Regions from separate parts of the Prochlorococcus sp. G4PB16 genome, predicted to be linked through region 2. Evidence: predicted binding sites of a transcription regulator. Region 2 holds the regulator's gene; each other region holds the start of a gene.
The links. The regulator NtcA, encoded in region 2, controls nitrogen genes in cyanobacteria. The targets are predictions, from matches to a motif close to GTANCNNNNGNTAC.
Positions count from the first base shown of each region.

Region 1: the regulator NtcA is predicted to act here: its motif matches at 8,756-8,769, upstream of AC6EIZ_RS03725 (ammonium transporter).
Region 3: the regulator NtcA is predicted to act here: its motif matches at 6,403-6,416, upstream of queF (preQ(1) synthase).

Region 1 covers NZ_CM186289.1:576,120-586,744, forward strand. The annotation lists gene AC6EIZ_RS03650 (GIY-YIG nuclease family protein) at 28-354, shown strand; gene AC6EIZ_RS03655 (hypothetical protein) at 299-682, shown strand; gene AC6EIZ_RS03660 (hypothetical protein) at 688-810, shown strand; gene AC6EIZ_RS03665 (hypothetical protein) at 1,051-1,215, shown strand; gene AC6EIZ_RS03670 (hypothetical protein) at 1,222-1,410, shown strand; gene AC6EIZ_RS03675 (hypothetical protein) at 1,548-1,754, shown strand; gene AC6EIZ_RS03680 (hypothetical protein) at 2,717-2,881, opposite strand; gene AC6EIZ_RS03685 (hypothetical protein) at 3,086-3,256, opposite strand; gene AC6EIZ_RS03690 (DUF8633 family putative protein) at 3,335-3,682, opposite strand; gene AC6EIZ_RS03695 (hypothetical protein) at 3,952-4,239, opposite strand; gene AC6EIZ_RS03700 (DUF2905 domain-containing protein) at 5,001-5,204, shown strand; gene AC6EIZ_RS03705 (hypothetical protein) at 5,607-5,906, opposite strand; gene AC6EIZ_RS03710 (hypothetical protein) at 5,935-6,168, shown strand; gene AC6EIZ_RS03715 (DUF8642 family protein) at 6,383-6,544, shown strand; gene AC6EIZ_RS03720 (hypothetical protein) at 6,936-7,067, opposite strand; gene AC6EIZ_RS03725 (ammonium transporter) at 7,325-8,674, opposite strand; gene AC6EIZ_RS03730 (hypothetical protein) at 8,875-9,159, shown strand; gene AC6EIZ_RS03735 (hypothetical protein) at 9,364-9,786, opposite strand; gene AC6EIZ_RS03740 (hypothetical protein) at 9,872-10,081, opposite strand; gene AC6EIZ_RS03745 (DUF3104 domain-containing protein) at 10,415-10,625, opposite strand, start outside.
Region 2 covers NZ_CM186289.1:1,693,724-1,704,348, forward strand. The annotation lists gene thyX (FAD-dependent thymidylate synthase) at 1-436, opposite strand, end outside; gene dcd (dCTP deaminase) at 439-1,032, opposite strand; gene AC6EIZ_RS09550 (cob(I)yrinic acid a,c-diamide adenosyltransferase) at 1,033-1,629, opposite strand; gene ntcA (global nitrogen regulator NtcA) at 1,998-2,675, shown strand; gene AC6EIZ_RS09560 (DUF3084 domain-containing protein) at 2,730-3,659, shown strand; gene AC6EIZ_RS09565 (RuvC family protein) at 3,656-4,093, shown strand; gene AC6EIZ_RS09570 (DUF3146 family protein) at 4,077-4,334, opposite strand; gene pth (aminoacyl-tRNA hydrolase) at 4,345-4,956, opposite strand; gene AC6EIZ_RS09580 (TatA/E family twin arginine-targeting protein translocase) at 5,018-5,233, opposite strand; gene psbH (photosystem II reaction center phosphoprotein PsbH) at 5,267-5,464, opposite strand; gene AC6EIZ_RS09590 (photosystem II reaction center protein I) at 5,835-5,963, shown strand; gene AC6EIZ_RS09595 (DUF3769 domain-containing protein) at 6,045-8,063, shown strand; gene AC6EIZ_RS09600 (3-isopropylmalate dehydratase small subunit) at 8,066-8,680, opposite strand; gene leuC (3-isopropylmalate dehydratase large subunit) at 8,714-10,117, opposite strand; gene AC6EIZ_RS09610 (competence/damage-inducible protein A) at 10,141-10,625, opposite strand, start outside.
Region 3 covers NZ_CM186289.1:1,019,789-1,030,413, reverse strand. The annotation lists gene AC6EIZ_RS06145 (DEAD/DEAH box helicase) at 1-1,741, shown strand, start outside; gene AC6EIZ_RS06140 (class II fumarate hydratase) at 1,755-3,140, opposite strand; gene purB (adenylosuccinate lyase) at 3,254-4,549, opposite strand; gene AC6EIZ_RS06130 (hypothetical protein) at 4,593-4,853, opposite strand; gene AC6EIZ_RS06125 (TlyA family RNA methyltransferase) at 4,949-5,743, shown strand; gene AC6EIZ_RS06120 (P-II family nitrogen regulator) at 5,746-6,084, opposite strand; gene AC6EIZ_RS06115 (hypothetical protein) at 6,125-6,352, opposite strand; gene queF (preQ(1) synthase) at 6,560-6,946, shown strand; gene AC6EIZ_RS06105 (cytochrome c biogenesis ResB family protein) at 6,935-8,215, opposite strand; gene AC6EIZ_RS06100 (cytochrome c biogenesis CcdA family protein) at 8,221-8,961, opposite strand; gene AC6EIZ_RS06095 (FtsW/RodA/SpoVE family cell cycle protein) at 8,981-10,171, opposite strand.

The DNA of each region.
Region 1 (10,625 bases), 850 kb from region 2:
AAATGTTTGAGGAGGCATAACGAACTAATGAGCGAAGGAATTGTCTACTTACTAACTAACCCTGCAATGCCAAGGATGGTGAAAATTGGCAGGAAAGGAAGAAAGATTGGTGCTCGATTATCTGATTTATATACAACTGGAGTTCCACTTCCTTTTGAATGTGAATATGCAGCAAGAGTCAAAGATCAAAATGTGGTTGAATCAGCTTTTCATTTAGCTTTTGGACCTTATCGAGTGAATCCAAGAAGAGAGTTTTTTAATATCGAGCCAGAACACAGCAATTACTTTGCTCAAATTGATGGCATTAGAAGATGTAACACCAGTAATTCAACAAGAAGCCGAAAATGTCGATAAGGAGGCCAATATTGCAACTGAGAAATTCAAACAGAAAAAAAGACATGCACTGAATTTATGGACAATGGGTCTAATGGGAGAGGAAATAGTTTTTAGAGATGGAACAACTACAACAAAAATTGCTTACGATGGTTGGGTTGAACCAGTGGGATATAAACCCGAGGATGGAAAAGTTTCTTTGTCTAGGTATACGAAGGAATTGCTTGATCTTCCTAGAAATATGAGACCCTCTCGGTATTGGACATATAAAGGAGAAAGACTGAGTGATTTATATGAGGAATGGGCCGAAGCTGGTTTCCCTGATAGATCTGGGCAGAAATTGGAATAATTAAAATGCCACTAACACCAGAAGAACAAGAACAAATAACCAAAAACGCAATTTTAGAGATTGATTATTCAGGAGAGAAAGAAAAGACATTTATTCCTTATTGGCTAAAAAAAGTTCGAGATGACTAATTATTCGTTCTTTCGTTTTCATACTTATGTTTGATCTCATCCATAGTTAGCTCAACTCCATTCAGCTTCTTATAAGCCTGTTGATAGTCCTTCTTACAGTAGTCGAGGACATGTCAAGGTACTTGTCAGTGTCTTCTACACACTTGGCTCTCTCAAGTGTGTAGAACATAATCTCATCTAATATTTCATATCTGCTTTTCATTGAGTTTTAAGAGTTCAATTTCTTTTATTATCTCTTGTATGGAATCATCTAAGTGGAAACCTACAGAAGAAGAACGGGAAGTGATGGAAGCAGTTTGGATGCAAGTTAAAGGTGCATGTGAGAAATTAAAAGAAGAAACTAATGCCAAAGATGAGCACATCAGAAAAATGCTCAAAGAGATGGCTGATCGTTATTACTCATAAATAATCTTGAAAGCACAAACAATGATTTATAAAATCATCAGGCATGACAAAGAATCTGACGATATTACTCAACAATCATTTAACAGCTATGACGAAGCATACGATCTATTAGAAGAAATATATTCAGATGTTTGTTGTTCTGATGCTGATTACGGGGACCGTCCCTATTATGAAATTATTAAGGAAGAAGAATGAAACTTATAGAAAAGCACAAGCAACTAATTGCTTGGTATCAAAAGAAGCTTGGCCTGAGTGACTATTGCTTACTTTGGCTTGTTTTTTTCAAAGGAGTATTTGTAGCTTTAGTGATAGAAAGATTAATTGTGCACTAAATGTTTGATCAAGACGCTCTATTGGAATATCTAAGTTCACCTGAGGGGATTAATAAGATTATTGTAGGAATAATCTTATTTGGAGCAATTAATGCAATCTTCATTACCTATAGCGTTAGGAGTACTTATGGCGCTGCAAAAAAAGAAAAAGATCGACTCATGATGCAACAAGAAAAGATCGATAAATTATCACCGACACAGAAATAGATTATATGCCTCTTTTAAAACTATGGAGAAGAACATCAAAAGGTAGACGTTTAAATATTAAACGTCTCATCTTATTCCCCATAATTGTTTATGCCGCATATATTTTCATTGATAGCTTTATGCCTTTGTTTATAGTTGGCTTTGTGATCTGGTTGTTATATACCTGGACTGGGAAGAAGAGGTATTGATGATGCCTGCGAAACTATTTACCGCAGAAGAAGATATATATAGTAGATTTATATGTTAACAAAGGTTTAACATCTGGCGATATAGCTAAGAAGCTCAAATTCGTAGGTCAAAACTATTTAGCTGAAGCAAATTTCTGTTCAGTTTCTACAGTTGGTCGTCATCTCAGGTCCCTCATAAAGTTGGCTTAATAAAGTACATAAAACACGGTTATACACATAAGAAATATCTTCAAGTAATTAACCCAAAGGTTGCCTATCAACAAGCTGTTAAAAAGAATGAGACATATAGCAAAAAGGATGACTCTGTCAGTTACCCTCTTAAACGGCAAAAAGATCGTATCAATGAGGTCCCAAAAGAGCGTACGAGTCTGTCAATAAGCACCCAAAACAGTATTGATAATGCTATAAAAGTTACTGAAAGTAGTAAGAATGGGACATCTTTGACAGAGTCGAAACAGTCAAGTTGGAAGAATCGAGTCGGTCAAGTTGAAAGAATTGAAAACGTCAAGTTGAAAGAGTCAAATACTATACAAACTAAAGAACCTCTACTAAATAACGTAAATAAAAAAAGAACGTCAATAACACATTTTTAAATTCAAATATAGAAAAAGAAGTTTCAGTAGAGAAAGGGAAACAACCAGAGCTTCGCTCTATTAACAGGAAAAAGGATATTTCACGTCTCGATGTTCCTTCTACACCAAAACATATTACAGATGAAGAGCTTGCTAGTGCTTTTGATGAAACCTCACTCCTAGTAAGAGTTGCTGCTTAGCTCTAGCGAAACTTTTTATTGATTCTTCTTTCTAAAGCCTTTACTTGATGCCTAGATCTCAATTCCTTTATATGGTCTAGCTCTTCGGCTTTATAAACCGACATTTCTCTTGCAGCTTTTACAAGCTCAAATGCATATCTATGAGTGTCCTTTATGGAAGAGCCCATGGTCGAAGCAAGGGATATATATGAATACTCAATCGAAAAAGATGACTATTTGTCTATGTACAAAATAAATTTGAGTATTAATGCCCAGAGAGAACCTTTTATCCTATGTAATTAGGCTCAGAAATTATTGGCAAAAAATCCTAAGAGCAATACCTTGTATAAAAGAAAACTTGTTCTTAATCTCACGTTATTTTTTTCAGATTTTTAACGAGCTTCTGGGAAATCTTCATAACGCCTCCCTTGTAGGCTTGTTTCAACGGTATGAAAGGTGCATCGCAAGCCATTATCACCTATTGAACATGCGGTATAAATTCGAGCTATCGCCTCTTTGCCTACGACAATAAAACGTGTAGGGAAGGGGTCTCTGACGGACATAACTTGCACCTCCGTGATGACTAGAAGTTGCAACTAAACTTCTTTTAGTTGATTAATTGATAAAGAGAGGCTAAATACCTACAAATTCGAAGTTCCCCATTCGCAAGAAAGATCACATTCGGTCAAATGTGTTTTTTCAAGACGATTCAATATTCTTGCCATATCAATAGAAGAAAGACTTCCGTCTTCATTCCATTTAAGAGTTGTTTTACGTTGAGATGGGATCTTTTCGTTCTTTTTTCCAGAAGGAAGAAATTTATTAGTTTTGTTTTCGATGAAATCTAAGAACGATTTTGCACTGTGAAGATTACCTGTATAAGTGCATTGATTCAAAAAACAAGCTCTAAAAATTCTTCCAGTCAAGCCCTCTAAGCAAAGAATTGATCCACCCTGAGGTGTTATGTGGAGTGGTTTTCTAAGGGGCATCGCAAATGCTCCATTTCTAGAAGGATGCTTATTTTTGTATCAACGACTACAGAATATCAATGAGTCTTAATGCCTAAAAATCAAGGCTCTTTAACTTCGTATCACCCTAAATCCTTTTTATATCATCTTATAAGGGCTTAATAACGAATAATTGATCTGCAGACCTTTAATCTTTAATGGTCCGTTCAGAGCATTCACACAAAGAAAGCAATAAAAAAAAGGAGCTAATTGCTCCCTTATAATTGTCTCTCATCCACTGACCTTATTTTCTAGGTAGTGACTTTCTCTTTGTCTTTCTTAGCAGGAGCAAGAGCTTTGATCTCCTCTTGAAGTTCATGCTCACGTTTATCAAGCAACTTGACTCGAGCTTGATAACTCTCTTCCAACCTCTTACGAGAAGTCTCGATATTCTCGAGCTCTTCTTCTCTTTGGTTACGCTTGATTTCTTCTAACTGACTATCAGAGACAACATAAACTGTTCTCATAGGGGAGAAGAAAGAATCAGCGAATACTGCGTCAAATAAAGAGGAATACATTACGTTTATTTCAAAGGACATATCTACTTTGACTCGACTAGACGGAATTTAAAATGTTTAAACCGAAGAATTAAATACGGCCTCTACGACCAAGATCGGTTACTACTACTGATTGGTTGGGTATACCGATAGATTACAGAAGGGAAAGGAGTAAGTGTTTCATTCTTGGATGTTACCTACACTAAATTTAAGCTGTATGCGCTATCAATTTATAATACATGCCGTCCACTTAATTTATAGCTACTCCTATTTTTAAAAGCTCTTTGAAATTTAAATATAACTAGTTAAAAATGAAAATACGGAATATCTTTGAGACGAGGAGGATTAGAGGAGCAAATACCAAATTGCATGCACTCAATCACATCATCATCATATTTGGGCTTAGAAGTAGAAAACAACTCATGATTCAGGAAAGGTCCTTTGACATTCTTTAGTAGATGATTAAATGGATTTCCACAAGACATAATGATTCCCCCTAAAAAGGTTGGGGAGGCATTCCATCCAATATGACTTTGAATGCCTTCCCCTCTACTATCAGAACCAAGTCTTAAAATAAAAGTTCTGATAATTCTTTTCTAATCAAAGTGATCTAAAAATCAAATCAGTATAAATTACTGTTTTATCTTGTATTTTTTGCGGGAGGTATTTAAACCTCCCTAAAGCCTGAGCCAGTAATCAAAGTATGGGCAGAGGCCCTGGGAAAGGTTTAATTGAAAGCGTAATAGTTGAAAAGGGTGCTATCACCCAAGTATTAGTACAGTTGGGTTAATTAATAACTAATAATGCAAAGGATACTAATTACACTTGGACTTGTTATCGCTTCGATTGGCGTTCTGTATCCCTATTTAAAACAAATAGGGTTAGGACGATTACCTGGGGACATTATTCTTAGAGGTGAGAACTCAACTTTTTATTTCCCAGTTGTTAGCTGTATTGCCATTAGTGTGCTTCTTACCGTCATTTTTAATTTGTTTCGAACTTCCTAGTATCTGCCATGACTCAAGAGGCTGATTAAAATTAATCTTTTTCTATGACTAATCTAATGAGTAGGGAGTAGGAAAGCCCTACCTCAACCGAACATCATGAATATTGAAATTCTTTTTACATTTAATTTAAGCGAGAGCGAGTAACATCTGCCAAAGGCATGTTGCGTTCAAGCTCTAGTCAGAGAAGGGGACAGTCGTCGAAATCCTGTCCCTTTGCTCGCTAACTCATAAAAAGTAGGTCTGCACTTTTTTGAGTAACCGAAGGGATGGAGTGTTCAATATTTACCTTCAAAAAACTTTCTCACACTAATGATCTATGAGTAATAAAAAATCAGAATATAAAAGGATCTTTGAAGATAACTCACTTACTGATCTGCAAAAATACAGGAAGATAAGTAATCTTTACAACAAAGGTTCAAGATTTTGGTCTTTTGTTATTGGCTTGAATGCAATTATCTGGCCGTTGCTATTCATTATTCCTAATTTAGAAATTGATAATCCAAATACAAATCCAATAGTTGCGTCGATAGACTGAAAAAATAAAGTGTTGCCACTAATTTTAGTTAACCCTCCTCTGAGAGGAATTCTTATATAACTTCCACCGACAAAGCAGCCTTCGAAAAGAAGACTTTTAAGTTTCTTCCTTTTCTTATTTTGGGAAAGATTATATTTGCCGCTAGGTTTATTTCCTACTTGGTGCAACTCTAACTTTTCTCAACTCAATATTGCAATGGTAGATAATTTAATTGGAAATCTTTTAATTACTGCTGACCCATGGCTTGGGCGTATTCAAAGTGAGATGGATGCAAGATATGTAGAACAGTCATCTTTGACTAATCTTTTTACTGAACATAAATTTTGGGGCTGGGCTGGACTTCTTTCAATTTTCGTAGCGTTAGCTGCAATATTTTATCTTCAATTTCAAGCATGGGAACAAGAAGATCAAGAACAAAAAAATAAATAATTTCAATGCTAATACATAGTTCACATATTTTTAGTTTAAATTATCATGCCATAAATTCTCATAAGTTTTCTTCACAATAAGACATGAATAATTACTTAGGTTTATATTCTCATTCACAGCTTAAATAATTAAATAGGTACTTTATATTCAGTATTAAATGGTTATTTTCTAAAACTTTAATGCTAGCTTCGTTGACCATTAGGAGGTGTAAATTATGACCATAAAAGATTCATTTCCCAAGCAAGACGTTGTCATAGAAAAAGATGCTATTGATGAGTATTTTGAATGTATTACGGCATGCTCAATAGGCAATGAAGGAATGCAATGTATAACACAATGTGTTGAAGTTCATCTTAAAAATCAGTTAGAGCAATGATCACCAAAAATCCTCTTTTAATATCTTCTAAAGGTGGAACAATTACCTGCTTGAACTGAGATTCTGGGGAAAAAATTTGTCAATCATGCTCTAGAAATAATTGCATCTACTCAGGAGGCTTAAATACAGAAATTATCCTTAGACAATCTTGAAGGTGCAAACAATAACCTGCTAAAAACAAGCTAAGAATATTCAAAGAAATAGTTTACAAATATTGAATGAACCGCTGCTTACTACTAGACCTAAATTTCAGCGATTTTTTTCCAACTACTGCTAGGCGGTGGTCTATTGCTTAGTAACGAGCGTAAAAATCAAACAAAAGTTGACCTATTAATTCACCTAGGTCAAATTTGGACTTTTTCTTTGTTTTGTCTTGAGTAGAGACGGTCATTTATGGATTAGAAAGTTTATGGAGAGCCTTATTAGACTTTTTTAATATTTTTAGAGCCTCTTTCCTTGAGGTACAAGCATCAGCTTTTGCTTGAAGTTTTAAAAGTTTGGCGTGTTGTTTCTCTAAGTTCATGCAACACCAGGAACAATCTGCCCAGTCACGAAATAGCTAGCTGCCATAAAAACGAAAGCCATCATTGAAGCTCTTCCAATAAAAGTCATGGATTCAGATAAAGAAGACAATAAACTTAACAACTTTAATCTTCAAGCGAGGAAAGCCTATTCGTAAGGTTCTCCGATTTGTATATTTTGAGCAACGGAAAAGAAAACCCTCTTTTTAAGGAGGGTTAACCAAAAATCATTGAAGGATAAGATCCTGATTTTTGTAATCTATATGGCGTTAGGAGAACCTGTTCTCTCCACATAAGCCTCTTCACCATGCTCGGAAATATCTAAGCCAGCTTCTTCTTCGCTTTTTTCAACTCTATAATTACATCCAAGTGATTTCAATAAAAAAGCGATTATCAAAGTTCCAAATGCGGCAATTCCATATGCAATTAAAACTGCTTGAAATTGTCCTAAAACCAATCCAATACGACCTTGCTCTGCAAGAACTAATCCAGCAGGATGAGATGAAATTAATTCTGGTTTAGCAAATAATCCCGTAAGGATAGCTCCCACAGTTCCACCGACACCGTGGACAGCGAAGGTATCTAATGAGTCGTCAAAAGATAATTTAATTTTAACCTTAACTGAGATGTAGCATAAAGAAGATGTAATAGCACCAATCAGCATTCCACTAGCTGGACTTACGAAGCCAGCCGCTGGCGTGATGCCTACCAAGCCAGCGACAGCTCCAGTAGCCATTCCTACCGCAGTTGCTTTCCCATCTCTAAATGTTTCAATCAACGCCCAAGCTACCAATCCAGCTGCTGCTGAAACATGAGTTGTAGTAAAGGGAAGTTCTGCACCGCCAACACTTAGTTGACTTCCTCCATTAAATCCAAACCAGCCAAACCATAATAAACCTGTACCTATAAGAATCTGAGTAATGTCGTGGGGAGGCTTGATACCTTTAGGCCAATTACTACGTGAACCTATTAATCCTGCGAGTACTAAAGCTGATACTCCTGAACTGATGTGAACAACCGTGCCTCCAGCAAAATCCAAATCTTTGCCAAGTAACCCACCACCCCAAACCATGTGAGCAAGAGGTGCGTAAACGAATAAAATCCATATAGGCGTGAATAAACACCAAAAACGAAAACTAATTCTTTCTACTAATGCTCCTGAAATCAAAGCCGGAGTAATTATTGCGAACATACCTTGGAAAAGTGCAAAACTCAGTCCTGGTATTTGAAGGCCCTCCCAATTACTTGGAAGATTTTCAAAAAATGCATATGTTAATGGATTACCTATAAAAGCATTAGAGGCTCCTCCGTCCGAGAAGGCCAGACTAAAACCTACTGCTGTCCACACAAGAGTAGCTATTCCCATCATGACAAAGCTCATTGCCATTGTGTTGAGAACATTTTTAGCTTGAGTAAAGCCTCCATAAAAAAAAGCTAAGCCTGGTGTCATCAACAAAACCAAAGCCGATGAAGTCAAAATCAAAGTATTGTCTGCAGCCGAGAAATTTGATTCAGTTGCATTTGCAGGAAAAAATGCAGCACTTATGAGCTGAATGGCAGGAACGGCAAGTAGAGCTATTCCAAACCTTCCAATACGAGTTCGCAGCAAAATAAAAAATGTACACTTTGATACATAATTGCTAATTATTTCAAACAAGAAAAGTTCACAATGAACATTTTTAGCATATATGTATAAACTGATACTTCTCGATATCGATCACTTTTTGATCACCAAAACGATAATGCTTGCCCAGTTACCTGCAAAGTTCATCTCTATATCATGATGGTTTCAAGAATAGATTGCCAAAATTGACTCAACTAGATTTAATAACGCAGAGATATGACAATCTTCTTCTAGCTCTTCCAACGCTAAGAAAGCATCAAAGAAGAAATAAAGATGGAAGTATTATCAATATTCCTGATCCTGAACATGGAGATCGTTGGTCAAGTTTGGAAAACGAACTCCATCAGTGGATAAGAGAGCTTGATCTAAATGAGGATAAAGAAACTAAAAGATATTGCGAAAGTCGGATTACCAGGATTAAAGGTCTAATGAAGAAGAGAGGATATGACCCAGAGAACTTAAGCTGCTAGGTATATAAATAAAAAATCCAATTACTTAAGAATTAAATATCCGTATACAGTAATTATAAGAAAGATTGGAATTGCTAAGTAAGTGAGTACGAACCATTTGAACGTATTGTCTTTTGCCAAGCTGATTTAAAGGAAGAGAATAGCTATAGCTACCCCCATTACAAAGTTAACTCTTTAAGCCATAGACACAAGAAAATAGTGTTCCTAATTGTTAGCTAAAAATTCAATATATTTTTTCAATGTATAGCCATGACAATCACAAGGGTATTTAGCTTGTAGACCTACAGCATCATCTTGCCCTCTAAATCTTCGACAATTACAAATAAGATCAATATCATTTCCAGCTTTAAACTCTTTTACTCTTGCTTCAAACCACTTTTTAGCTGCTTTTGGAATATTTCCATCTTCATGCCAACTCTGCCAAACCAAACTATCAAACATTTTTATTCCCTCTGCCCTAACCACTCCATCGATTCTTTCAAAGAAGTTTCTTACTGGGCATTTTGATTCATTTATAAAGAATCTCTTTGGTGACTTTGGACCATGGATCCATGAACGCTTTTCCATAGAGCCAAACACCTCTACTTGGTCAAAATATTTCTTTGGATGGACTTCAGGTTCAGTCATATTTCGCATTTATCAGTATTTTGATCCATAAAAATGGGGGCCAATGCCCCCAAGATAAATCAACTGTCAACAATTCAATTCTGAATTAAGAATCCATTGCTGCAACTTCTCCACGAGCTAGCTTTTGTCTTTCTTCAAAAACTGAAGGTATGTAAGAAGTAAATACTCCTTTCTTAAATGTAGCAAGTTGAGCAGCGTGAAGCCTTTCTGCTTTCTCAATACGCTTTTTTGTTAAAGCTAGGTTGTTCATGACCTGTTCAATTACTGGAAATCCCGTTCCGTACTTCCATCTCATGCACCCCATAATCTGAGGCGAACGTGTAAAAATTATAACAAATAAGAATAAGTAGTTAAGCCGGCATTACGACAATTTAAGTAGTGTTTCCCTACTCCCATGGGAAAAGAGTTGCTTATAAGTAGGCAAAAGAAAACCCTCGCTGTGGAGGGTTTCAAATAATTAGTGAGGAAGTTTTACGATGATAGAACAGGATTTCACCAACTAACCCCTGATCTAGCTTGAACTTGTTGAACGCAACACAGCCTTTAATCCAGTTACTCTCTCTTACATGTAATAAGAATAAACGGAAGTTTTCTCAAACCAAAGTTCGGTTGGGGTAGGACTTTCCATCTAATTTCCACTCAATTTCTTTTTGCCTATTTTTTTCTCATAGTTTTCAACCGTTGGAAGGATATTAATTATTGGCCCTTCAGTCGAAGATTCAAGTCTTTTTTGTACTTCTGCCTCGTAGGTGCAAACTATCTCTTTAACTTCTTCACCATGCACAAATTTAATTTCGCCTGTATCTACATTTGCGACTTGAAAAAGCGTGGGAGCTAGT
Region 2 (10,625 bases):
TTGCAATTCCAGCTTCTAACATCTCTTCGTAAAGTTGTTTATTCCTCTTGAACTGTTGCTTGATTTTTTCGTTAAATGTATTAATAACTTGTTCCGGTAAGTCTGAGATGGAATTTTGTCTGTTTTTATTGTCTTGCCTTCTTAATTCTGGTATTGGAATTTCTCCTAATTGCCTGCTATCGGCATAGCGTTGCGAGAATTCTTGAAAAGTAAATGATCGATGTCTTAATATTTGTGCTGCAATTCCTCTAGTAGTTTCTATTTGCAAAGTCATATAAGCTTGCTCAAAGACACTCCAATGTTCATTTTTAATGCAATAACGAATTAATTTAGTAAAGTCATCATTTTCCTGATTTTTTGGATTACTAACCCTGGCAATATATGCCATGCTTTTCTCAGCGTCTGGTGTAAAAGTTATTAATTGAACAAAACCCATTCTTAAACCTTTGCTAGAGTTACTCTTTCTTGTTGATATTGATATTTTCCCTTCCTATCACTGTAGGTCGTTTCACAAGGATCTCCCTCAAAGAAAAGCAATTGACAAATACCTTCATCGGCATAAATTCTGCAATCTGCTCCGGAGCTATTACTAAATTCAAGGGTTAGATGACCCTCCCAACTTGCTTCAGCAGGTGTTGTATTTACAATTATTCCTAAGCGGGCGTAAGTGCTTTTACCAAGGCAAATAACAGTAATATTTGGTGGTACCTTCATTTTTTCTAATGCAACCCCAAGGCCGTAAGAGTGAGCAGGTAAAATAAAATATTTACCATCCTCGTCTTCTTTTAATTCTGTAGGTTCTAAATTATCAGGATTAAACTTTTTAGGATTCATGACTGTGCCAGGGACATGCCTAAAAATCAAAAACTCTTTAGAAGAGAGACGCAAGTCATATCCATATGATGAGCAACCAAAGCTTAAAACAGGTGATTTTTCTGATTCAGGTTCAAGATGTCTTATAAGCTTTTCTTGAAAAGGTTCAAGCATTCCTAAAGAAGCCTGTTCAGAAATCCAACGATCGTTTTTTAACATTTAATTGCAGCGTAATTCAGTAATTTGATCAGCCATTTCAGTTACTTTAGGCGGGATTGATGGCCCTGTAAGAATAATATCTGTGGATGATGGCCGATTATTGATCATGAAAATTAAATCATTTTCTTCAATGAAACCAAGGCTAATAGCCATTCCTATTTCATCAAGAACGATTTTATCTATTTTTTTTTCGAGTAAACGAGCTTTACAAAATTCCCAAAGTTCTTTTATGGCTTTTTCTTCATACTTTCTTTTTAAACATAAATTTTCTTCCGATATTTTTTCGGGTAAGCAGGTTTCAATGGCTGGTCTTAACCACTCAAGTCTTCCACAGAGATTTATCGCTCCATTGGGTCCTTGATTTACTCCACCTCTCAAAAATTGAGCTATTAAAACTTGGCTTCCTAATCCGGCCGATCTAATTGCCTCACTTAGAACAACAGAAAAACTACCTCTAAAAGTAGAAGTGTGGATTTGGAATTGACCTTGAGTTTCAACTAGTCGTAAAGGCTTTCTTCTGGGGCTAGGCCTTAGAGAAGTCTCAGTTGATGACGATGCCCCCATCTTTTGAGCATTAATGCTAACTCCTGCATTCATCTCAATTTTTATCAGGATGTTTTAAATTAATCTAGCGGTATAAAATTTCTAATCAACAAATTCAACACTATCTGTGGTGTATGAAACAACAATACTTGGTTCTCATTACTTTCAAGGTCCATAAATGATTCATGTGAGGACAAAAAATGTAGTTTTTAAATTTTTTTCCATAGCTCCTTAGGTTTTTGAGCGTCAAAAGATAGAATTTTCAGGTAAGTGCAGGCTTGGATTGGAGACCTAGCTTCAAAAAAGTCGCCATGGCTACATATCGTTTTTTATCAACTTATTAATGTTCTTTGAACAATAAATTAAATATGGTCACTTCTTATCGTGGCTTTACTCGTTTCAACAACCCAAGAAATAGCCCGATGGATGGTAATTCATCATCTTCTATACCGCCAAGCAAGACTCTCTTGGATGTAATTAAATCTCTTGACGGGGTTTCAACTGAAATCGTAGACAGGTCAAAAACTATTTTTTTTCCTGGTGATCCTGCCGAAAGAGTGTATTTAATAAGGAGAGGTGCAGTTCGATTGAGTAGGGTTTATGAAACAGGTGAAGAAATTACAGTAGCTTTGTTGAGAGAGAATAGTCTTTTTGGAGTTTTATCTTTATTAACAGGAAATAGATCAGATCGTTTTTATCATGCTGTTGCATTTACCCGTGTTGAACTTGTTTCTGCCCCAGCAACCTCATTGAGAAATGCAATTGAGCAAGATGCTTCAGTTGGATTACTACTTCTGCAAGGTTTATCAAGTCGAGTACTTCAAACTGAAACGATGATTGAAACCTTAACTCATAGAGATATGTCCTCTCGATTGGCAAGCTTTTTGCTTGTTCTCTGCAGGGACTTTGGTGTACCAGGTGAAAAAGGAGTAACAATTGACTTAAGACTTTCTCATCAAGCTATAGCTGAAGCAATAGGTTCAACTAGGGTAACTATTACACGATTACTTGGTGAGTTGAAAAGTTCCTCATTATTGGCAATAGATAGGAAAAAAATAACTATATTTGATCCGATTGCGTTAGCAAAAAGATTTAATTGAAGGCCATTACATACTAAGGTTTAGGAGGTTTGATTAATTTTCCTCTTTCTTGCTGTGACAGCCTGGCTGAAAATTCTATTAATCTTAATCCTAGGTGGAATACTTTCTACTTTAGGAGATCGTCTAGGTACAAGAGTTGGTAAAGCGCGTTTAAGTGTTTTTAAATTAAGACCTAAAAGTACAGCTGTTTTAATAACTGTTTTTACAGGTAGTATTATTAGTGCTATTTCATTTGCAACTATGGTTGCATTTGATAGAGATTTAAGGGTTGGACTATTTCAATTAGAGGGTATTCGTTCAAAGATCACTGAGAGTGAGAAAGAATTAAAAAAATTAGAAAAGAATTTATATGCTTTAAGAAGTGGAAATGTAGTAATAAGAAGTGGTCAAACTTTAGCAACTAAGACTATTAAAATAAACAAAAATATTGATACAAAAAAATTTATAGAAAGTCTATTGCAGCAAGCAAATTTTTATGCTTTTAACTTAGTAAAAACAAATCAATCAAAATATCGAAGAATATTATTAGTCCGTAAAGATGATATTGAGAAGCTGGAAAGTAAAATAGCTGATAATAAAAGTTGGGTTGTTAGTATTAAATCAGCAGGAAATATATTAAAAGGTGAGAATTATGTTTATGCATTCCCTGAAGTCACATTAAATAAAATCATTACAAGACAAGGAGAAGTTATTGCCTTAGAAAATATATATTTATCAAATTCTGATTCTGAATCTATCAGTAAAAAGATCAATCTTTTACTTGCTTCAACTTTGGCTGAGGTTAGGAGAAGAGGGTCATTAAGCTCTGATTTGAAAATCAATGCTAATCAAATTAATAATTTAGGTAAATATCTAGTTAGTAGAAAAAGTGGAGATTTTAAAATTATTGCGAGGGCCCTTGATAATAGTCAAAGTGCAGATAAAGTTTCAATATCATTAGAATTACAATCTTTAGAAAATGTTTTAAGAAACAAAACTAAATGAGTTTTTATATATCCATAGATCCTGGGAATAAAAAGTGTGGCTTATTATTAGCTGATATTAAATCTGGAAAAATCATTGATGCAGGAATATCTTCATTAAATAAGTTTTCTGATTTAGTATCATTTTGGAATGAAAACTATAATATTAATAAAATAATAGTTGGTGATGGAACTAATTGTAAGTATATAGAAAAAAAATTAAAACAAAAAAATATTTTTAATATTAAATATGTTAATGAAACAGGGTCAACACTAAGGGCAAGGTTTAGATATTGGGAGATTTGGCCTCCAAATTATTTCATTCGTTGGCTTCCAAAAGAAATGCTCTTCCCTCCTGATAATCTTGATGCAGTTGTCGCATTGATTTTATTAGAAGATTATTTAAAATATACATTCATTTGGCCTAATAAATTAGATATTAAAATTTGGCCCTAACTGTGAAAATGTAATTTCCACCAGACTCAAGTTTATAATCCGCTTTTACTAAGTAACGCTCTAAAGCATCTTTTATTAGCGCTCTACCAAGTGGAGGTTCTATAAAAAGTTGCCCATGATTGAAAGCCCAAATAAAATTCCACTCAAAATCTCCGGCTCGAACAATTCCTTCAACTTTTTTTTTATTAAAGCACTGCTTGTGAATCTGAAGATATGCAGTAGTTGATGGTTTGGTATTCATTTTTCTGAAGTTATAAATTTTCAGGTTTAAAAGAATTAAGTCGAGTAGAAATCTTGTCCCAATTATTAGAAGTAATTAAATCAAAACAACTAATAATTTCCTGAATGATGTAATTTAATATTGTAAATTCGTTTTTTGAAAAGCTACCTAAAACGTGCGAAACAGTTTTAGATTTCCTCTCTTTTTGAATTTCACTTGGGGGGCCTATCCCAATCCTTAATCGCTTAAACTCAGTAGAGCCAAGATGATTGATAATGCTTTTTAATCCGTTGTGCCCTCCTGAGCTACCTTTAGAGCGTACTCTGATTTTCCCAAGAGGAAGATCCATATCATCTACTAAGATTATCAATTGATGATTTTCTAAATTAAACCAATCTTTTGCTGAGCGCACCGATTTTCCACTTCCATTCATATAAGTATTAGGCATTAAAAGTCTAGTTTTATTAGCACCTAATCCATATGCGCAAGTTTTGCCGAAGAGTTTCTTGCTTTCACGAAAATTGCAATTGTTTTGACTAGCTAGTTGCTCTAAGACCATAAATCCTACATTGTGACGGGTTTTGTTATATTCAGCTCCAGGATTACCTAAGCCAACTAATAATTTCAAGTTATCGGGCGACATACAAATAAAAAATCGTTCTTGATCCTAATGATTGAGATATATCTAATTAGTTTTGGATAAATTAATTTTCTTTGTCCAAAATGTTTTCATTTGAAGACTCGTCTTCTTTCATGGCATTTTTGATTTCACGTTCGAACTCAGTAGAGGCGCTTTGCAGACCTTTAAGAGTTTTTCCAATAGTTCGCCCAAGCTCAGGAAGACGTTTTGGACCAAAAATAACAAGTGCTAATCCAGCAATAACAGCTATTTCGGGCAAGCCAACCCCAAAAATATTCATGGGCGAACCACTAGTATTTAGAATTTACTCAACTCAGCCATTCCAGTCGACCGAAAATCCTTGTAATAAAAGTGACTGGTTATAAATTTGGAGCATAATAACTAAGAAAATCAAAAGTAAAACTCCTATAAAGGCCATTACTGGTACAGCTCCCCAACCAGGAACAACCTTTCCTTGTCCAGAATTGCCAATAGATTTCAGCAAAGATCCAAGTGCTGTTTTTTGTCCCATGTCGTTTCTCTAGCTCAGATTTGTATGAGTCCCGCTATTGTATGGGAACTTGTCCCAAAGGAGAAGAGACTGTAGAAACTTGTGATGGAATGTCCTAAAAAAAATGATATTTGAGAGATATGTTCTGAAATAAATTGAAAAACTAGGAAAATCAAAAAAAAAATAAAAGAAAGTTATGGATTTTTTTAATTTGAATTTGAATCAATCTTGATCTTTTTATGAATTTCCCTTGGTTTTATTGGCTTTTCTAGCTTTATTACCTTGATCTTGATTTTCTCTATTTCCAAAAGTCTGTAACACCTTTGTTTTTTTGATTGGAGTTATTGACTTCATAGGATAGGTTTAAGCTCTATTTAGATAGTTCGTATTCATGCTTGCCCTCAAGATTTCCGTCTATACGGTCGTCTTTTTCTTTGTCGGGATCTTTTTATTTGGTTTCTTGGCAAGTGATCCAACAAGGACACCAAATAGAAAGGATTTAGAAAGTCCTCAAGACTAAAAAATGACAGGCTAATTACTGGACTAAGAAAGTTCCTGTAATTTCTTTATTAGTTATTATCTTTTCGTCGGCTTAACTCATTTGGCGGCGAAAGAAAGATATTTTTTGCTTCTAAACCTTTGTTTTCTAGGGTTTAATACTTTTCTGTCTCTATTTGAGATAGCTATTAGTGAAGAGAATAATTATGTAGGCAATTTACATAAAGCTGAACATTATGACTTTTCTGTTGGTACTTTAAGTAAAAGCAGTAAAAAATCACCTTTAGAAAAATCAAAAGAAGAAAATATATTTTTAAACTTAAGGATTTTTTCTGATAAACAATATGATTTTGATCAGAATATTTATTTAGCAGAGGGTAATGTTAAGGCCATTATAAATGGAGGGGTCTTAAGATCAGACCTTTTAAAATATGAAAAATCAACTGGTATTTTATCTGCGGAGGGAAATATTAGATTCAGCAAGGGACGTCAATATTTTAGAGGCAATCAATTTCAATTTAATTTATTAAATAAAGAAGGATTTATTAAAGAGGCATTTGGGATATTAGATATTAAGAATGTATTAGATGATTTGAGAGTTGATTCCAATTCTGGAAATTCTATTGAGGAAAAAAAATCGATAAATAAATTTAATGGAGAAAATTCTTATGATGATGGAATTGAATTTTCTTTTGGAAATATTAATCTACCCCAAAATAAAATCACTAGATCAAACAAATCAATAGGTTCAATTAATAGTTGGAGATTCAAGTCTGATTTAATAACAATTCAAGAAAATGGTTGGAAATCTAATAGAATAAATTTTACAAATGATCCTTTTGATCCACATCAAATTTCTTTTGAAGGTATAGATGTCATTGCAGAAGAGGAGGGAGGTGAATTACTTATTACTTCTTCTAAAACAAATCTAATTCTTGAGAGTAGAACTAAAATCTTCCTAGGTAAAAGATCATTTGGAGGGAAGAAAAAAAAGAGAAATAAATTTGATTTGATAATAGACGGAAAAGATCGAGATGGTCTAGTCTTGATTAGAAGAAGTGAAACTACAAGGTTTAATAATATAAAACTTGATTTTCAGCCTCAATTTTTAATTAACAGGGCTATTTTGGGTAAAACAAATAGTTATAAAAACAACAAAATTGAAGATAAAAAAGATATTAGTTTTTATGATCTATTTGGTATGAATTTTAAACTTAATGCACATTATAAAGATTGGATATTTTATAGTGATAATGATTTAAGTACTTTAAATTCAACTAGGTTTTTTAGTGGACTAAGACACTCATCTTCTTTTGGTAAGGATTTTAAAATGCCTCTTTTAGAAGATGTGAATTTTAATATTTTTACTACTTATAGATCTAGAGCTTGGAATGGCTCAATCGGCGAGACTGAAATAAAAACTGCATATGGTGGATTTATCGAAAAGTCTTATAATTTTAAAGCTGGTGAAGTATTAAATAACTTAAACATAGGGCTAGGAACCGCTAAATACGAAGCAGAAAAACTTGAAAATAGTGATATGGCGAGTCTTTGGCGATCTAGTATTTTTTCTTCTTTAGATAGTCAATATCAGATATGGAAGGGGAATAAAAATAATCTTGATGAAAAGAAATATACTCTTTTATCTCCTGTTTTAATTTACCCTGAATTAGTTTTAAAAACTAATATAAATGCAGCCTTTTTTCAATATGAGGATGGTAATAATCAGGGCTTTCTCAAGTTTAGTCTTGGTCCCGAAATTAGATTAGGTAGATTAGAGAATAATTTTCTTGACTTTACAAAACTTTCTGTTATGCCAGGTTTGAAAATTAAATCTGGAAATAGTCCATTTAAGTTTGACAATGCAATTGATTTGAAAACGTTAAATATAAGTTTAATGCAACAAATATATGGGCCAATAATTTTAGATATTGTTTCTAACTTAAATATCGATAAGAGCTCAGAAAAATATGGTGAATATTATGATACTAAGTTAGGTCTTTTATGGCAAAAAAGAGCATATGAATTTGGAATTTACTATCATCCGAATACTTATGGAGGGGGGGTATATTTTCGTCTAAATGGATTTAATTTTGATAATTCTGTAAAAGAAGTTTTTTAGATTTAAGATTTAAAATGGTTCAAATAAGGTAGATTTCTGACTGTATTCTTGATGCTTCTCTCTGCCTCTAGTAGTTGAGAAGTCGCATCCCATTTTCCTGATATAAGCATCTTGTAGGCTCCTTCTTCTATATTTAGTTTTAAATTTTCTATTTGGTTAGAAAATGTAATTTCTTTAAGATTAAAATCCCAAATTTGTTTCGGTTTTTTATTAACTAGATTTTGTAATTTATTTATTTCTTTTTTCGATGCTGTTAAACATGGTATACCCAGTGCAAGGCAGTTTCCATAAAAAATCTCTGCGAAGCTTTCCCCAATGATTAATCTTATTCCCCATCTCATAAGAGCCTGTGGTGCATGCTCGCGACTTGAACCACATCCAAAATTATCATTAACAATAAGAATATTAGCTCCTTTATTTTGATCCAGATCAAATGGGTGATTACCTTTTAGCTCTTTTCTATCATCTGCAAAGACTTGTTCTCCTAAAGCCGAGAAACTTACACATTTGAGAAATCTTGCAGGAATGATTCGGTCGGTATCAATATCGTCGCCAATGATTACAAAACTGCGACCTTTGATTGATTTGATCTCACCTTTTGGGAACTCTTGTTTCATTTATAGATAAGGAAGTTATTTTCAGTTTTACTCTTAGAGTAATTTTCTTACATCAGTAACCTTTCCGTTTATTGCAGCAGCAGCAACCATAGCTGGACTCATCAATAAGGTTCTTCCACTAGCAGACCCTTGCCTACCTTTGAAATTTCTATTACTTGAGCTAGCGCTTATTTGTCTTCCTTCTAATTTGTCTGGATTCATTGCTAGGCACATTGAGCAACCTGGTTCTCGCCATTCAAAACCTGCTTTAAGGAATATCTCATCTATTCCTTTTTGCTTTGCCTCCTTAGCAACCTTTTGGGAACCAGGCACAACGAATGCTCTGATTCCAGTTGCGACTCTATGGCCTTTAACAATTTTCGATGCCTCTAAGAGATCACTTAATCTTCCATTTGTACAACTACCTATAAAGCAAACATCAATTGATGTTCCTTCTATGGGTTGATTTGGTTCTAGGTTCATATATCTGCATGCGTCTTTAGCTATTTGTTGTTCACTTTCTGGCAGCCTTTCAGGATTTGGGATTTTTTCTTTGATTGAAACACCTTGACCAGGAGTTATACCCCAAGTAACTGTAGGTTCTATAGATGATCCGTCCAATTGAATCTCATCATCGAATTTAGCGTTTGAATCACTCACTAAACTTTTCCACCAATTAATAGCTCTATCCCATTCTTGACCTTTGGGAGAATATTCTTTCCCTTTAAGATATTCAAAAGTAGTTTCATCTGGATTGATATATCCACATCTAGCTCCTCCCTCAATAGCCATATTGCATATGGTCATTCTTCCCTCCATTGAAAGTTTTTCTATTGCAGGCCCTGCAAATTCATACGCAAATCCGACTCCTCCTTTGACTCCTAGAATACGAATTATATGGAGAATGAGATCTTTTGCGTAAACTCCCTTTTGCAATGAACCATCTACCCATATTCTTCTAACTTTTAATTTTTTCATTGCCAAACTTTGACTGGCCAGGACATCTCGAACTTGACTTGTTCCAATACCGAATGCGATTGCTCCAAATGCTCCATGGGTTGAGGTATGTGAATCTCCGCAAGCTACCGTCATCCCAGGTTGGGTTAATCCTAATTCTGGAGCCATAACATGGACTACTCCTTGAGAATTGCTTCCAATGCCATGAAATTTTATTCCATGAGATTTGCAGTTTTTTTCTAAAGTAGTGAGCATTTCCTCTGCGAGAGGATCAGTAAAAGGACGCTGCTGGTTGACTGTTGGAACTATATGATCAACTGTTGCAACTGTTAGCTTAGGGAATTTGACTTCAAGGTTTTTTTCATTAAGAGCAGAAAAAGCTTGAGGACTTGTAACTTCGTGTATCAAATGAAGACCAACAAAAAGTTGCGTTGATCCACCAGGTAGTTCTTTCACCTGATGGAAGTTCCAAACTTTGTCGTAGAGGGTTCCAGAACTCAACTTTCAAATCCAATAATAAGGACTCATCTTTCCATGATTATAGATAAACGTAATCTATCAAGAGCATTTAAAACGCTTAATTTTTGAATATCTTCTCTTGTCTTATTAGATCCAAATTTTTCTTCCCATGAGATAAGGGTATTTGGGCCCTTGATACAAAAATTGACCAGTCCAACTGGTTTTAATTCGTTTCCTCCAGTTGGTCCTGCAATTCCACTGACAGATAAAGCCCAGTTAACTTTGAATATATTTTGGATACCTTTTGCCATTGATTCGACTACTGGCTTTGAAACTGCACCATAGGTATTAATTATTTCTTCAGGGACACCTAATATTCTTTGTTTGATTGAATTATTGTATGCGATGACGCCTCCATGGAAAATTTTAGAAGATCCAGAAATTCTTGTTAATTTAGAAGCTATTCCACCTCCAGTACATGATTCTGCAACAGCAATAGTTTCTTTCCTTTCTATTAATAATTTAAGTACTGATTCTTCAAGAGTTTCAT
Region 3 (10,625 bases), 670 kb from region 2:
GGAATTATTTCAAGAAGGATTGATAAAGGTTGTATTTGCAACTGAAACATTAGCTGCTGGAATCAATATGCCGGCTAGAAGTACAATTATATCTACGTTATCTAAGAGATCAGATAATGGACATCGACAATTAATGGGGAGTGAATTTTTGCAAATGGCTGGTAGAGCTGGAAGAAGAGGTCTTGACCCTAAGGGGTATGTTGTCACAGTACAAACTCGATTTGAGGGAGTTCGAGAAGCCGGTCAATTGGCTACCAGCCCTGCCGATCCATTGATTAGTCAATTCACTCCAAGCTATGGAATGGTTCTGAATCTATTACAGAGATATGATTTGGATAAATCAAGAGAATTGATAGAAAGAAGCTTTAGTAGATATTTAGCTAGTTTGGATTTAGTCGAGGAGGAGAAAGAATTATCAAGATTAAAAAAGGAGTTTAAAGAATATAAAATCTATGCCGAAGAGGTACCTTGGTCAGATTTTGAAAGATACGAAAAAATAAAAAGTCATTTAAAGGAAGAAAGACGACTCTTGAAAATTCTCCAAAAACAATCTGCTGAAACTTTATCTAATGAACTGAGCTTGGCTTTAGAATTTGCAAATAATGGAACTCTTATAAGTTTAAAAACTGCCCAGCTACGAGGGAAAGTTACACCTGCTGTTATTGTTGAAAAAATACAAAAGGCAGATAAGAAATCTCAGTTATTGTGCTTAACAGATGATAATATTTGGATACTTATTTCTTGTAGGGAAGTTGTTAGTCTTTATGCTGATCTAACTTGCTTAGACGTATCACAACTTACGTCTCCTAAAATCATGAGATTGGGTGAAATATATCATGGTGATTTAATAAGTAATGAAATAGCTTCAATAATTTTCAATTTGGCGCAGAAAAATGATATGAGAACACCTCAGTATGATCTTGCAAGTGAAGTTTTGTCTCAAGCTAAATTAGTTAAATCCCTCGATGATGAATTGTTGCTTCAGCCAGCTCATCGCTGGGGAGATAAGAAAAAATTGAAGAAACATAGACGTAGGATGGGCGAATTAGATATTGAAATTCATGAACGTGAGGAGAGGTTGTATGACAGATCTAATCGTCACTGGGATACTTTCTTATCATTAATAAAAGTTCTAAACCACTTCGGATGCTTGGAAGATTTAACACCAACTGAAATCGGTAGAGGTATTGGGTCTTTAAGAGGTGAAAATGAGTTATGGATAGGTTTGGTTTTGATTAGTGGAAATCTTGATGAACTTACTCCAACAGAATTAGCTGGAGTTATTCAGTCAATTACTACGGAAGTTAATCGACCTGATCTATGGTCTGGATTCATTCCTAGTGCAGTTGCTGACGAGGCTTTTAATGATTTATCAAATATCCGAAGGGAATTGTTTAGAGTTCAAGAACGATTTGGTATAGAAGTCCCAATTTTATGGAGTTCAGAATTAATGGGTTTAGTAGAAGCCTGGGCAAGAGGGAGTACTTGGATTGATTTGATTGCAAACACTTCTTTAGATGAGGGAGATGTTGTAAGAATTCTCAGAAGAACAAATGATTTACTCTCACAAATCCCATATTGCGAGGCGGTGAGTAGGCAGCTTAGAAATAATGCTAAAACAGCGATGAAATTGATGGATAGATTCCCTGTATGTGAAGCTGAAGATATTAATCAAGCAAAAGAAAAGAAAAATGAAATTATCAACCCAGCAACTGAAAGAAATAATGAAATTAAAAAGTAATTTTTCAATTACGTCAAATCATAGATTTTGGATCAATAAGTCTATCAAATTCTTTTTCATCTATAAAATTGAGTTGATTGGATGCCTGTCTTAAACTGATATCCTTCTCATATGCTAATTGGGCAATTTTACTTGCTTTTTCGTATCCAATAGATGGTGCTAATGCAGTTACTAACATTAAGGAATTATCAAGATATTGTTTGATTTTTGGTTTGTTGGGTTTTATCCCTTCAATCATATTTTTTCTGCAACTTTTACATGAATTTTGAATAAGATGAATACTTTTTAAAATATTATAGCCAATTAATGGTTTATAAACGTTCATTTGTAGATGTCCCCCACTTCCTGCTATTGATACTGAGGTGTCCATTCCAATTATTTGAGTACATATCATTGCCATGGCTTCACATTGAGTAGGATTAATTTTCCCTGGCATTATTGAGCTTCCAGGCTCATTCGCTGGCAGCTGTAGTTCTGACAATCCAGCTCTTGGTCCACAAGATAAGAGCCTAAGATCATTAACAATCTTTAGAAAAGTGACTGCTAATAACTTGAGTTGAGACATGATATTTACTAGACCATCATGGCTAGCCATAATGGCAAATTTATTAGAGGCAGTTTTAAAAGGTAAATTTGTCTTTTTAGCAATATCAAGAGCAATAAGATTATCGAAATTTTCAGGAGTATTTAGCCCTGTCCCAATAGCGGTTCCACCTAATGGAAGGGGATAAAGTTCTTCAATGTTTATTTCTATGCGTCTTAACGCTGCTTCTAATTGAGTCTCCCAAGCAGATGCTTCTTGTCCAAGTGTTAGAGGTACAGCATCTTGAAGATGAGTACGTCCTATTTTTATTATGTCCTTCCATTCATTGCTTTTTTGATGGAATAGATTAATCATTTTTTTTAATTCAGGTATTAATGAGCCTTTTAGACTTTTTATTGTGGCGATCTGGATTGCTGCTGGAAAAACATCATTTGTAGATTGAGAGCGATTGACATGATCATTGGGATGTAATGGATTATGGCTACCTAAAGGATTGTTTAAGCGCTTTGAAGCAATATTGCTTATCACCTCATTGACGTTCATATTAGTTTGTGTCCCACTACCTGTTTGCCATATTTTCAATGGGAATTGATCATTATGCTTCCCTTCAGTAATTTCTGAACTTGCTTCGATGATCAATTTTGTGACTTCTGTATTTATTAGACCTAGATGATTATTTACTCGAGCAGCAGAGGCTTTAATTTGGGCAATTGCATGAATGATTTCAAGAGGCATGACCTCATCACCAATAGCAAAATTAGATATTGATCGTTGAGTTTGAGCTCCCCATAGCGCATCTTTTGGAACCTCAATTGAACCAAGGCTATCTTTTTCAAGTCGTTTCATATTGGACATTGATCTTGGGTTGAAATTTTTAGTTTTCTGATGGCTAAAGGTTTTAGATAAGTATCATGCTATCCACCCTTCTTTAGTCTAATAACTGATGGTAATCGATTTGGCTTTTGAAGTTATATACCAAGTCTATCCCAAATAACTTTCAATTTCGATTGATGTAATTCAGTTGAAAAGCAGTCAGAAAGTTTTTCTGGTGAGAGACTATTCATTACTTCTGGATCATTTTCAAGGTTTTTTTTGAAGTTCCCTTCGGGTTGATTCCAGGCTGAATGAGCATTTTTTTGGACAAGTCGATAAGAATCTTCTCGACTCATTCCATTCTCAACTAAAGCTAAAAGAACTCTTTGGCTAAAAACTACTCCTCCATAAATGTTCAAATTTTTAAGCATATTATTTGGATAAACCCCAAGACCTTTAATTATTGCGGTCATTTCTGTCATCATAAAATGAAGAGTAATAGATGTGTCTGGCAGCATTAATCTTTCATTGGAGCTGTGGCTTATATCTCTTTCATGCCATAGAGCTACATTTTCAAGAGCTGCAACCACATAACTTCTTAAAATTCTGGAAAGCCCACTTACTCTTTCACTTCTTATGGGATTTCTTTTATGAGGCATTGCGGAGCTTCCTTTTTGGCCTTTAGCAAAGTTTTCCTCTACTTCAAGAACATCCGTTCTTTGAAGGTTTCTTATTTCTGTAGAAAAACGATCTAATGAAGATCCAATCAAAGCAAGAACCTGTACATAATTAGCATGCCTATCTCTTGAGATAACTTGGGTACTAGCTGTATCACACTCAAGCCCTAAAAGATCGCAAGTTATTCTTTCTATCTCTGGATCAGTATTTGCATAAGTACCCATAGCCCCGCTAATTTGTCCAACCGAGATGTCTTTCTCAAGAATGTTTAGTCTATCTTTATTTCTGAGAGTCTCAGCTAGCCATCCCGCCAACTTGAATCCAAAGGTAATAGGTTCTCCATGAATCGCATGAGAACGTCCAATCATTACGGTTTGCTTATGCTGCCTAGCTAAATCTCTAATAGCTTCTTCAAGTAATAAAAGTTCTTTCCTTAGAAGCTTTACTGATGACTTTAATTGAAGTGCAAGACCAGTATCGAGGACATCGCTGCTGGTCATCCCAACATGTATGTAGCGACCCGCATCCCCAACATATTCATTTACATTTGTTAGGAAAGCAATTACGTCATGTCGAACTTCGGCTTCTATTTCGAGTATTCGCTCTGGTGTGAAATTTGCCTGTGATCGAATCTTTTCCATTGCATTAGTAGGGATTTTTCCCAACTTGCAATTAGCCTCACATGCAGCTATCTCTACATCAAGCCAAGTTTGGTATTTGGCCTGCTCAGACCATATATTTCCCATCTCTGGGTTTGTGTAACGCTCAATCAAAGTGCTACAAAGTTAAAGGTTAATTTAATTTAGTTCGTCAAGGTCAAGCTGACTTGAGTCTATTGTGTTCAACCTCCCAATGGACATATCTTCCCCAAGCTTGCTGTCTTACCCTGCATCTACCTCCTTTACAGTCAATTACTTGAAAGGGAGGCAAATCACTTGGTTGATTTGCAAATTTAGCAAAACTTCCTGGAGGCAGAAGTTCAAGGACTTCTCCTGTTTTGTGTTCTGGGGGTAAATGAAAATGGCCATGGCTAGATAGCTCATTGTCATTGGTTGGATGTCTGAGCTTTTTAGACAAAACCTTTGGTCAGTTGATTAGATTCTCTATTGAAAAAGAGAATTAGCACGAGTTCTGCGGTTTTTGTTCCGTTTCCTGTTTGTTTTTGTAAACAAATGACTAAAAAATCGCGATTAGATCTTCACTTGCTAACTAAAGGGCTGGTTAAATCTCGTCAAGAGGCACAAAGGCTTATAAGAGCTGGCAAAGTTAAAACTACTAACGGTCAAATCCTTGATAAGCCTGGTCAAGAAGTTTTAAAAGACCTTGAGATAAAAGTTACACAACCCTTGAGGTATGTATCTCGCGGAGGTGAAAAGTTAGCTGAAGCATTTAAACAATTTCCTCTCGATATTAAGAATCGAGTTTGTTTAGATGCTGGTATTTCAACTGGAGGTTTTACGGATTGCCTTTTGCAGTTGGGGGCATCAAAGGTATACGGAGTTGATGTTGGTTATGGCCAAACTGCATGGAGTATTAGAAATGACCCAAGAGTGGTTCTTATGGAACGAACTAATATTCGATATTTAACTCCTGAACAATTATTTAATGATGGAGATCCAAGACCAGACTTCGCAGTTGCAGACTTATCTTTTATCTCTCTTAAACTCGTTTTGCCTAGTCTTAAATCTCTTCTTCAAAAAGCTCGATCAGAACTACTTGTTTTAGTGAAACCTCAATTTGAGGTTGGTAAAGATAAAGTTGGTAAGGGTGGTGTAGTTCGTGATAAATGTCTGCATCTTGCAGCTATTAATGCTGTAGTTAAGGAATCTAAAAAATATGGATGGAGACCAAAAGGATTAATTGCATCTCCTTTAAAGGGACCTGCTGGTAATCAAGAATATCTTCTTTGGATGGGTGATGAAGTGAATGGAAATTTTGAAATCGAAAAATTGATAGATTTTGTGTAAGTTTAAAGAGCTGTTTCGTTCCTATCACCTGTTCTGATTCGAACTACAGAATCAATTGGGGTAATGAATATCTTTCCATCACCAATCTCACCAGTTTTGGCTGCATCAGCAATTGCTTTTAAAACAATTTCAGTTTTTTCATCTGGGACGACTACTTCAATTTTAAGTTTTTGAAGAAATTCGACGGTGAATTCTGAACCTCTGTATCTCTCAACTTGTCCTTTTTGTCTGCCAAATCCTCTCACTTCGCTTACTGTCATACCAACAATTCCTGCATTTACTAATGCAATTTTTACATCCTCCAATTTAAACGGACGTATTATTGCCTCTATCTTTTTCATATCGCTCAGAGTAACTGTATGGATATTAGATAATTTTTGATCAGAATTTGTCTATTTGACTTAGAGAATTGATGAAATTTATATTTAATCCGGCTTCTGTAGCATCTTCAGAAAGAATTTGTGCATCTTGGTTAGGAATTATTACTAAACCATCAATGATTGATTCCCAATGCTTGGATTCAAAATGAGTTTGCAACCATAGGATGCCATGAACACTATGCGCTTCTATTTGGGTGCCGTTTCTTTTTTCAGAAAGACTAATGTCCATAAAAATCCTTGTTTATGATCCTATTAAGGGGCATTGCGAGGATTTGTTTTGTGCTTGATGATACAAATTAGCTTTTTAACATCGTTTGGATACTTATGATTAGGAGAATTAGTGAAATTTAAATTTTAAATAAGCTTTTTATGTAGGCTGTACTTAACACGCTATTTAAATGTGATTAAGCGAGGAAAAAACACCAAGGATGAAATTTTGTATGGAGAAAGAGAAATAGCTGACGGTAATTTGATTTGTTTCCCAAATCCCAACAGTAATAGAGACTATGAAATTTTAATAGATTTCCCTGAATTTACATGTAAATGTCCTTTTTCAGGTTATCCAGATTTTGCAACCATGAGGATAATATATCAACCAAACATGAAGGTCATAGAACTAAAAGCGATTAAGCTTTATTTTAATAGTTTTCGTGAAAAGAAAATATCTCACGAGGAGGTTACTAATAAAATAATAGATGATTTTGTTGAGGCTTCTGATCCTAAGTGGATGCAATTAGTAGCAGATTTTAATCCCAGAGGAAATGTTCATACTATTATCAAAGTTTGTCATGGAAAAAGAAATAATCTAGATCTAATTTTGTAGGCAGCTAATAAATTGAGGCAATTCTTTTGACAGACCAAGAAGATTTCTATTGCTCAAGCCACCTATATAAATCTGTGATTTTTCCTTTTCATATAATACCCAGATTTTTTTAGTGGAGATTATACTTAATGAACCCCCTATAAGTATTATAGCAAAACTAGTATATACAAGCGGTACTCCAGGATCACGTTTTAAAAGTAATCCACTACTTGGAATTATATTTATTATCTTTATTAGCTTATCTTTGACTTCTGCTTCATTGTTTATACTTAAGCTTGCCAATTTCGTACCATTTTCATCATAAATTGTTACGGGTCCAAGTTCACTCCCTACTGTTAATAAGACTGGTTCTTTCCCATCTTTTTTGGTAGGTATTATTGTCCCCCAAACTTGTTCACCTAGATCAGGAATAGCTTTTATTGGGATTTGTAATTTTGGACTATTTTTAATCTGAAGTGTGATTGCTGCTAATGCCCAGTCGGCTTGATACAATGTTAATCCTTTGTATCTTAATGGATAATTAACACTAATCTCCTTTTCTTCATTATTGCCATTTGTTTCAATAATTTTTACTATCGATCTATATTGCTCAGCTCTTCCTAAGGGGTCTCTTTCGATTTGGAACTTTTGCAATTTAATAGTTAATCTTTTCTCATCATTATTGTTTAATAAATCTATTGATCTTCCAGGAGCTAAGAATTTTTCTATGGTTATCCCATTTAATGATCCGTATGTGGCACCTATCATTAATAGGATCATACCGAGATGAATTAATATAGGTCCTAATCTCCCAATTACTCCTTTTCTTGCAGCTATCCTTCCATCTGTTTCTCTAATATTCCAACCCTTTTTCTTTAAATTAATTGTCAGTTTTTCTAAGCCATTTGAAGGATTATCTGTTTTAATTGTTTGAGAAATAGAAAGCTTTGCTATTTGACTAGGCGATTTATAATCGATCCAATTTAATGCTGATTTAAGTATGGGTAATTGTCTTCTAAAGCTACAAACTGCAAGAGCTAAACCAAGCCAAATGAGTAGGAATAAAAACCAAAAACTTGTAAAAATATGATTGAACTCAAAAAGTAGTAATATTTTTCCATTGATTATTCCTAGAAAAGGATTATTATCAAAATTATCATAGTAGAATTGATCTGATTCTTGTTGCGGAATTATCGTTCCAGCTGCGCAAGAAATTGCTATCAATAATAATAGTAATATCGCAATCTTTAAGCTAGAAAGCCAATTTAAAACTTGGCTGAGTTTTCTCATCTATTTTATATCCAAAATGAAAAAAGGCTTATAAGACCTACAGTTAATAAAATAAATCCGCTAATTGGTGGAACCCACTTCCCAATAGGCTTTAATGATAATAATTTCGGAATACTTGCAGCAAAACCGCCTGCGACAAATAAAGGAACAATTTGTCCAATTGCAAAGCTTCCAAGTAAAATTGTCCCAGTAAGAGGGTTCCCCTGTTTAGCAACCCAGGCGAGAAGAACCGCTAGGACAGGAGTTGTACAAGGTGAGGAGGCTAGCCCAAAGGCCAATCCTGCTGAAACTGGTGCTAATGAAGGAGGAACTCGATTTGTCCAAATTTCAGGGTCAGGACCAGATGGAAGTGAGAATTTTAAAAGTCCAAGCAGATTAAGACCCATAATTATTGCTAGAAAACTAATGAATACTGAGAAAAAGCCTGGTAATTGCCCATAAATTTTCCCAGCAAACCCGCTTAGACTGCCCAATAAAATAAGTGATATGACTATACCGCTGCAGAAACTAATAGTTCTTTGTAATGGGTTTTGGTTGTTTTTAAATCCAGCTAAATATGCAACTGTTATTGGTAAAAGTGACAATGAACAAGGCCCTAAACTTGTCAAAAGTCCTCCTGTGAAAACTATTAGAAGTGTTAGGGGGTTTGGATTGTTTAGCCCATTATTAATTAACTGCTCGCTATGACGAGTCAAATCAGAAAGAATTAAACTTACAGAAGAAATGTTCAAAAAAAGATTCGCCATTACATATCAATACTCTAGATTATCTATTCAAAAGACTTTTTGAGGGATTTTTAACTAATAAATCTGAAGATTCAATCGAGGATCTCACCAATAAGGCAGCTATTAGTAAGCTTGAAATTAATGAGTTTCCCCCATAACTAATCAAAGGGAAAGGCAGACCAGTTGTAGGCATTGCACCTGATGAAACGGCTATGTGCATAATTGATTGGCCAACTAAAATAGTACCTGATCCAATAGCAATTAGCTTTGAATAATTACTTCTACAATTAAGAGATATTTTAAGAGTTAAATATGCAACCACAAGCAGAAATGATAAAAGTAAAATAGATCCGAAGAAACCAAATTCTTCAGCAAAAACTGCAAATATAAAATCAGTACTTCTATATGGTAGGTATTGTAGCTTTTGCATTGAAAGGCCATAACCTTCTCCAAATAAGCCTCCCGAGCCAATAGCATAAAGACTCTGTATTAGTTGGTAACCACTTACTTGTGGATCTTTCCATGGATTAATAAATGATAAAACGCGACTTTGTTGATAAGCATTAAAAAAAATACTTATTGAACCAATAGTTAAGCCTGTTAGAGCTGTATTAAAAAGATAGCGGAAATCAATACCAGCGGCTAAGGCAATCATCCAAAGCAATATTCCTATTAATGCAGCGGTACTTAAATTTGGTTGTTTTATAATTAATAAGATAATAGATGCAAAAATAGTTAGCCAAAATATTTTTTTTTCTGAATTTATTCTTTCCCATTGACCAAAAAGTTTTGCACTTTGGAGAATAATAAAAGGTTTGATTAACTCCGATGGTTGAAATTGGATTGGGCCGATAATCAGCCATCGAGTAGACCCATTAACAGTGCTACCGAAAAAACTTGTTGAGGCAATCAGTATCATTCCAATTAAAAGGCATGGTCCTGAGAGTCTTAGCCAGCTTTTTAGGTTGATTTTGATTGCTAGGTAGAAAATGCTCCAACTAGCGACCAGCCATATTATTTGTCTTTTTATGTAATAAGCACCTTCACCCATTTCTCTGGTAGCTACCCACCAACTAGCTGATCCAAGTATGAAAACTCCTGATATGCTCCAAAATGCAATTAATCCAATTATTAAGCGTCCTTCTTTGGGCCAAAAAGGCCAAGGCAATGGAAGTATGTTGTTGTTTATTAAATTACCAATATAATCTTTTGGTCCCTGAACATGTTTCACTTGGGAGTCAGTTAAAATCTTTTTATTAGAAATATTACTCAAAGGATCTTTTGCTTATATTCCATTGAGCCGCTTTATTGCCGTTTTGCCAAGTCTTTTGAAATTAACGAGTTTACCTTTTTATGGATTTGAACAAAATTCAGTGCTTTTTATGAGTCATTTTAATTGTTAATTATTTAGAGAAGATTAAAAAAACAGATCTATTATTAATTATCTAATTTTTATATCATTACGATTAAATTTTTAAATATTATTTATTGATTTGTTTTGAAAAGTTAAAACTTTTCTTAAAATAATTTGATCTTAATTAGTAAATTAACAAACTTTATCGATTTATGAAAAAAAATTTTTTTTGTTTTGATGCAAGTCTCGTGATAGATTCCCCGGGCCTTTGCAGAGAGCTTAGGTGTCTTGTTTGCAAAACAATTTTTCAGTTGCACAGAGTATCTTCACA